2 linked regions of the Ketobacter sp. MCCC 1A13808 genome follow. The protein of the gene in region 1 interacts with the protein of each later gene in a pairwise test. Links are inferred from orthologs where the notes say so. Each region holds a gene or a part of one and is shown on either strand. Other genes may lie near its edges.

Region 1 (4,101 bases):
CGACTCACATCCAGTGGACGGGACAAAATGGTAGACGAAAGATCCACAACCAGATCCGTTTCCACTTCCGGGATAAAGTCAAATTCCACACCACCAATAGTTTCGTTGGGAGTGTAATGTAGATAGTCCGCATTACCGCTAACCGACCAGGATTCAAACGCAGGAACGCTGGTAAACCGATTGTCCTCACCCGTCGCGACCACATTGACATTGCAGTATTTTCCGGCCTCCTTGATCGCTTTAATCGACCATTGACCGGTATTAACATAGTCTGCCTGGCCATGAATAGAGGCCAGATTAAGCGGCACCATAGCAAACTGGGTGCTTGCTCCCCCTTGCAGAAACAGTACCTTGTAGTTGTCCGGAACGGACATCAGGTCACGCAGGTCCTGCTCCGCTTTCGTGGCCATTGCGACCACCTCGTCGGAGCGATGGCTCATCTCCATTAGGGACAAACCGGAGCCACGAAAATCAACCAGTTCTTGCTGGGCTCTTTCAAGCACCGCTTGCGGCAACGCCGCCGGGCCGGCACAGAAATTAAACGCTCTGCTCATACTGCTTAGCTATCCTCGCCCTGGCCATCGTCTGCGCTATCCTTGTTTGCGTCACTTTCGCTTGCAGTGCCGCTTTGGTCCTGCTGTTCCGCTGCATCCGCACTGTTACTCGCGTCAATTTCATCATCCAGCTCGTCAACAACACCTTCGAGCTCTGCGATACGTTCCAGACCAACCAGTTTTTCATCGCTGGCAATCCGGATCAACATAACACCTTGTGTATCGCGACCTTGAATCGACACTTCTGACACCCGAGTACGAACCAGGGTTCCCTGATCCGAGATCAGAACGATTTCATCGGTTTCACAAACTTGCTTAGCCCCGATCAAAGCCCCGTTTCGCTCGCTGCACCGCATCGCGATCATGCCCTTGCCGCCACGGCCTTTAGTCGGAAAATCTTCGACCGCCGTGCGCTTGCCATACCCGTTCTCACTGGCAGTGAGAACCTGGTGCCCTGCTTCAGGAATAATAAGGGAAATCAAGCTACCGCCTTCCGGTAAATTAACGCCCCGCACGCCGCGGGCAGTCCTGCCCATGGCGCGCACATCTTTTTCAGCAAAGCGTATTGCCTTGCCTTCGGATGTCAGCAACATAATGTCTTGCTCGCCGTCCGTAATGGACACGCCCACCAGGCGATTACCGTCGTCCAGTTCAATGGCTATCAGACCGGAGCTGCGTGGACGGGAAAACGATTCCAGCTCTACTTTCTTAACCGTTCCATTGCTGGTGGCCATGAACACAAATTTACCGGATTCATATTCGCGCAAAGGTAGAATGGCCGAGATATTCTCGTCAGGGGATAACGGCAACAAATTGACAATGGGACGGCCCTTGGATTGACGGCCGGCCCGCGGAATCTGATAGACCTTGAGCCAATACACTTTACCCAGGTTACTAAAACAAAGAATGGTGTCGTGGGTGCTGGTCACCAACAAATGTTCAATGTAGTCCTCATCCTTCACCGAGGTCGCAACTTTACCCTTGCCGCCCCGCTTCTGCGCCTGATAGGTATCAATCGGCTGGGTTTTGGCATAACCGCCAGAAGACAAGGTAACCACCACATTCTCTTCAGGGATCAGATCTTCGTTGGTCAGATCAAGGCGCGATACAACAATTTCGGAGCGGCGCTTATCTGCATATTGGGCGCGGATTTCCACCAACTCTTCTCGGATCACCTTCATCAGCAATTCAGGGTCTGCCAGAATCGCCATCAATTCACCGATCAATTGCAGTTTTTCCTGATATTCCAACAGCAGTTTGTCGGTTTCCAGCCCGGTCAAGCGATGCAAGCGCATATCCAGAATTTCTTTTGCCTGAACCTGAGACAGATAATACAACCCGTCATCACGCATCCCGAAGTTGGCGTCAATATCGTCCGGACGGCAGACATCTGGGCCACCGGCACGCTCCAGCATGTCCAAGACGTTACCCGGCTTCCAGCCGGTCCCCATTAACCCTTCTTCTGCGTCTGCCCGGCTCGGCGACGATTTAATTAATTCAATTACCGGATCAATATTCGCTAACGCTACTGCCAATCCTTCCAGCACATGACCGCGCTCACGGGCTTTGCGCAAATCAAATACCGTTCTGCGCGTTACCACTTCACGACGATGGCGGACAAACGCTTCTACAATCCCCTTCAGATTCAACAATCGCGGCTGACCATCCACAAGGGCAACCATGTTGATTCCGAAAACGGTTTCGAGCTGGGTTTGGGCGTATAAATTGTTAAGCAGCACTTCCGCATTATCGCCACGGCGCACCTCAATAACGATGCGGATGCCGTCTTTGTCGGACTCATCACGGATTTCACTGATGCCCTCGATGCGCTTTTCTTTCACCAGCTCAGCGATTTTTTCGATCAAGCGCGCCTTATTCACCTGATAGGGAATTTCAGTGACAATGATGGTTTCGCGACCGTTTTTTTCGGTCTCTATGTGGGCCCGGGCACGCATATACATGCGCCCGCGACCCGTACGGTAGGCCTCAATAATGCCGGAGCGACCGTTAATAATGCCATAGGTAGGCAGATCGGGACCCTGGATATATTCCATTAACCCATCAATATCGATATCGGGGTTGTCAATGCATGCCAGACATCCGTCCACGACCTCGCCCAGGTTGTGGGGCGGGATATTCGTCGCCATACCAACAGCAATGCCAGATGACCCATTAATCAGAAGATTGGGAATCCGGGTCGGCAACACCGAAGGCATATGCTCGCTGCCGTCGTAGTTGGGCACGAAATTGACCGTTTCTTTCTCCAGGTCCGCCAGCAAATCGTGTGCTATCTTGGCCATACGAACTTCGGTATAACGCATTGCCGCGGCGTTATCGCCATCGACGGAGCCGAAGTTACCCTGCCCGTCCACCAGCATATAACGCAGGGAGAAAGGCTGCGCCATACGAACAATGGTATCGTAAACGGCAGAATCGCCATGTGGGTGGTATTTACCAATGACATCACCCACCACCCTGGCGGACTTCTTATAGGGCTTGTTAAAAGAATTGCTTAGCTCGTGCATGGCATACAGCACGCGCCGATGCACCGGTTTGAGGCCGTCACGCACGTCGGGTAGAGCCCGACCGACGATAACGCTCATTGCATAGTCAAGATAAGATTGTTTTAGTTCGTCTTCGATGTTGACCGGTAGGATTTCTTTGGCTAGTTCTGACATCGGGTTCCTGATCTAATGATGACGGCTAGAGCGAGGGCATTTCTGCAAAACAGAGGTGCCTGTTGCCATAGTGACCGGGGTAGGATCTGTCGTCGTTTTTGTCATTGCCCCTGACGGCTAGGATGCCGCTATTAAAGCTCCGAATAATAGCACAAAAGGCCCACTTTGAGCTAAGCTAAAACACCAAAATTCGTAGAAATATTACGCTTTTGCGTCTTTTAAAATCAGTGCAACTGCCGGTCGGCCATCAGGCTGGCAACGGAGTCTGCGGACGGCTTCTCTATCACCCCTTTTTCGGTGACAATAGCATCGATCAATTGAGCCGGAGTAACGTCAAAAACCGGGTTATAAGCCTGTGCATTTTCCGGCGCCATCCGCACTCCCTTCACCTCAAGGACCTCGTGCCCATCGCGTTCCTCAATGGGAATATCAACGCCACTTGAAATACTCAGATCAAATGTGCTGGTTGGCGCCACCACCATAAAGCGCACGCCATGATGCTTCGCCAGAACCGCCAGATTATAAGTACCAATTTTATTAGCGACATCACCATTCGCGGCAATCCTGTCTGCCCCTACGATCACCCAGCTAACCCGCCCCTGCTGCATCAGGGTTGCCGCTACAGAATCCGCCGTCAGCGTGACCGGAATACCATCTTGCATCAACTCCCAGGCGGTTAGTCTTGATCCCTGCCACCATGGCCTCGTCTCATCCGCAAATACCCGTTCAATCAGCTTTTGCTGCCAGGCACTGCGGATCACCCCCAGTGCGGTGCCGTACCCACCGGTGGCGAGAGAACCGGTATTGCAGTGGGTGATAACCCCGGGGGCTGGCATTTTGTAATGGGCGATCAAGCTGGCGCCGAGGTT
Region 2 (3,542 bases), on another replicon or contig:
ATATGGTGATCAGTTGGTCAGACGGCATGGCTAAAGATATATGCTCCAGAGGGCAGAAAAAGCTGGTATTATACGGGGTTAGACTCGCACAGGTAGCTGTGATGAGGGCCTTGCGGTCCATTTCACCGGTTCTGTTGCTGGACGATTTACCCGCGGAACTAGACAAGAATAACATTGAGTATGTGACTCGCTTTCTTATGGATTTTCCCTGCCAGGCTTTTATAACAGCCATTAGTGAGCAAAGTATTAATGAAACGCTACTATCGCAGCTCACGGAACACCATATGTTTCACGTGGAACATGGGAAGCTGGTTTCTGCCGAGTAACCCCCTATTGAATATGAATTCACCGCCCGAGAGAGACTAAATTATATGTCCGACGACAATAAAACTTATGATTCTTCTAATATAAAGGTACTCAAAGGATTAGACGCAGTTAGAAAGCGACCGGGGATGTATATAGGGGACACAGACGACGGCACCGGCTTGCATCACATGGTATTTGAGGTCGTCGATAATTCAATTGACGAAGCGTTAGCAGGGCATTGCACCGAAGTAAGAGTTGTTATTCACCCGGATGAGTCCGTTAGCGTATCGGATAACGGGCGCGGCATTCCGGTTGATATGCACCCGGAAGAAGGGCGATCTGCTGCTGAAGTGATTATGACCGTCCTCCATGCGGGCGGCAAATTCGATGATAACTCCTATAAGGTATCAGGTGGTCTTCATGGCGTGGGTGTTTCGGTAGTTAACGCCCTATCTACGAAGTTGAAACTAACGGTTCGCCGTGAAGGTAAAATTTGGGAGCAGGTTTACCAAGACGGTGTCCCGGTTGCTCCGCTGGCAGCGGTAGGTGACACCGAATCAACCGGGACAGAACTGCATTTTTGGGCATCGCCGGAAACGTTCACCAACATCAAGTTCTCCCACGACATTCTGGCAAAACGCTTGCGGGAGCTGTCATTCCTTAACTCAGGGGTTCGTATCGTGTTATTTGATGAGCGAACCGGCACAGAGGATGTATTTGAGTACGAAGGGGGCCTAAGTGCCTTCGTTGAATACTTAAATCAGAATAAGACGCCGTTGAACCAGGTGTTTTACTTCGATGGGCACCGAGAAGATGAGGGGATTTCCGTTGAGGTTGCATTGCAGTGGAATGATTCATATCAGGAAAATATTTACTGTTACACCAATAATATCCCTCAAAGAGACGGCGGTTCCCATTTGGCGGGCTTCCGCTCTGCCCTCACCCGATGTTTGAACACCTACATTGAGAAAGAAGGCCTGCAGAAGAAGCACAAAGTAAATACAAGCGGTGACGACGCCCGTGAAGGTTTGACTGCAATTGTGTCGGTGAAGGTCCCTGATCCCAAGTTTTCTTCTCAAACCAAAGATAAGTTGGTGTCCTCCGAAGTCAAACCCGTTGTAGAGCAGCATATGACGGAAAAGCTGAACGAATACTTGTTGGAAAGCCCCAATGACGCGAAGAACATCTGTAATAAAATCATAGATGCAGCCAGGGCGCGGGATGCAGCCCGACGAGCCCGTGAAATGACCCGGCGTAAGGGTGTGCTGGACATTGCTGGGTTGCCCGGGAAACTAGCGGATTGTCGTGAAAAGGACCCTGCCCTTTCTGAACTTTACCTGGTGGAGGGTGATTCTGCGGGTGGCTCGGCGAAACAGGGTCGAGACCGCAGAACCCAGGCAATACTGCCTCTCAAAGGTAAAATCCTGAACGTTGAGAAAGCCCGATTTGATAAAATGTTATCTTCTGCTGAAGTGGGCACCTTAATTACGGCGATGGGCTGCGGCATAGGTAAAGACGAATATAACCCGGATAAATGCCGCTACCATTCCATTATCATCATGACGGATGCGGACGTGGATGGTAGCCACATCCGGACTTTGCTGCTGACGTTTTTCTTTCGCCAAATGCCGGAGGTGATCGAACGTGGGTATATCTATATTGCGCAGCCCCCGCTCTATAAAATAAAGAAAGGTAAACAAGAGCAATATTTGAAAGATGACGCAGCCCTTGAAAATTACTTAACGCAAGCCGCCTTGGATGATGCCAGCTTACACGTTAATGCAGACGCACCGGGCATATCCGGTTCCGGCCTGGAAGCACTGGTTAAGGAATACCGCAATGTGTTCAAGCGTATAGACAGGTTATCCCGTGTTTATCCGGCCTTTGTACTCCAGCAACTGGTGTATGCGAAAAAACTGGAAGAGTCGGACTTTAATGATGCGTCGGCTATCGAAGCATGGGCTCAGGATTTATCCGCTCATCTGGTTGCAAATGCGAGTCAGACTGAGCGTTATGAAGTCTCCGTTCTGGAAGACAAGGAACGTCATCTGTTTATGCCCCAGGTGGTGCAAATAGCTCATGGGATTCCGACCGAATATACGTTTTCAAAAGAGTTTGTAATTTCGGAAGACTATATAGCGATCAAGGCATTGGGGGATAAGCTGCAGAGCTTGCTTGAGGAAGGCGCGTACGTAAAACGGGGTGAGAAAACGTTGGCGGTGGATAACTTTGCACAAGCCTTAGAATGGTTAATGACAGAATCGAAAAAAGGTCATGGAATTCAACGATATAAAGGGTTGGGCGAAATGAACCCGGATCAGCTATGGGAGACCACTATGGATCCGGAAACTCGCCGTATGCTGCAAGTGAAAATCGAGGATGCGATTGCTGCCGATCAGATCTTCACGACTCTGATGGGTGATCACGTGGAACCGCGTCGCGACTTTATCGAAACCAACGCGCTGAATGTGTCGAATCTGGATATATAGCATAAGTAAGTTGTGGGATCTCATAATTCGTGAACTGAGGTCTCACAATCGTGAACTAGTGTCTCGTAATTCATGAACTCATTAAGAAAGGAAGTAGCGGCTTATTGAGGACAAAGGTATCACTCAACTAAATTCAAAAATAACACCTACCAACGACATCTTTTTTGGACAGAGTTAGTTGTGGGCTCGTAAGAGCCCTTTCCATAGCTCCTGGTAACGATATTCACGCGTGCGGCCTCACCGATAACTTCTCGAATTTGTTCAACAGCTTCATGTGACGCAACAACAAGCCAACCATTTGAACAAATATCGTCCATTTTAGGTGGTAGTCTGGAAATTGGGCCATCTTTCCAATAGACGCTTTCAACCATAATATCCCCCTTCTCATTAACCCATTGGAATAGGCCTTTCTGTGATAATGACCACCCAAGTGAATATCCAACGGAAGGGTTCAGCGCTAGCCATTCGAGACCACCGTGATCAATATAAGAACCAGAGCCGTAAATAACTAATGAGGGATCGTTAGTGGAAGAAATATCTGGATAATCGTTTGCAGACCAATTCATCATGCTTGGAAATAAAGCAAAGGGCGTCTCAATATCTGCATTATTATTCCACTGTGGATGACAGACTGTAGACATGCGAGTTTCGGTTGGCATGTCCCAATCCATCCAAACCCAGGTTGTGAGTTCACCTAAAATTTCTTGTCCAGTGTTGAGACTGATAACAAAGTGTGAAAAGGCTTGT

What was found. The genes of interacting proteins can lie anywhere in the genome.
Region 2: the proteins of gyrA (region 1) and gyrB interact in binary tests that used the Escherichia coli proteins (3 or more experiments, as listed by UniProt). The link is inferred for Ketobacter sp. MCCC 1A13808 from one-to-one orthologs.

What each region holds. Positions count from the first base shown.
Region 1 is NZ_VRKW01000005.1:196,192-200,292, reverse strand. What follows is about bases 360-3,541. They hold gyrA (DNA gyrase subunit A), read right to left. Parts: upstream 3,233-3,541; coding sequence 560-3,232; downstream 360-559. Other genes in these bases: mtnA (S-methyl-5-thioribose-1-phosphate isomerase), read right to left, coding at 3,457-3,541; serC (3-phosphoserine/phosphohydroxythreonine transaminase), read right to left, coding at 360-554. Also shown: more of serC, read right to left, coding at 1-359; more of mtnA, read right to left, coding at 3,542-4,101. UniProt on the Escherichia coli protein: A type II topoisomerase that negatively supercoils closed circular double-stranded (ds) DNA in an ATP-dependent manner to maintain chromosomes in an underwound state.
Region 2 is NZ_VRKW01000011.1:4,101-7,642, reverse strand. Bases 1-3,083 are described here. They hold gyrB (DNA topoisomerase (ATP-hydrolyzing) subunit B), read left to right. Parts: upstream 1-371; coding sequence 372-2,795; downstream 2,796-3,083. Other genes in these bases: FT643_RS17360 (tetratricopeptide repeat protein), read right to left, coding at 2,942-3,083; recF (DNA replication/repair protein RecF), read left to right, coding at 1-326. In the rest of the region: more of FT643_RS17360, read right to left, coding at 3,084-3,542. UniProt on the Escherichia coli protein: DNA gyrase negatively supercoils closed circular double-stranded DNA in an ATP-dependent manner to maintain chromosomes in an underwound state.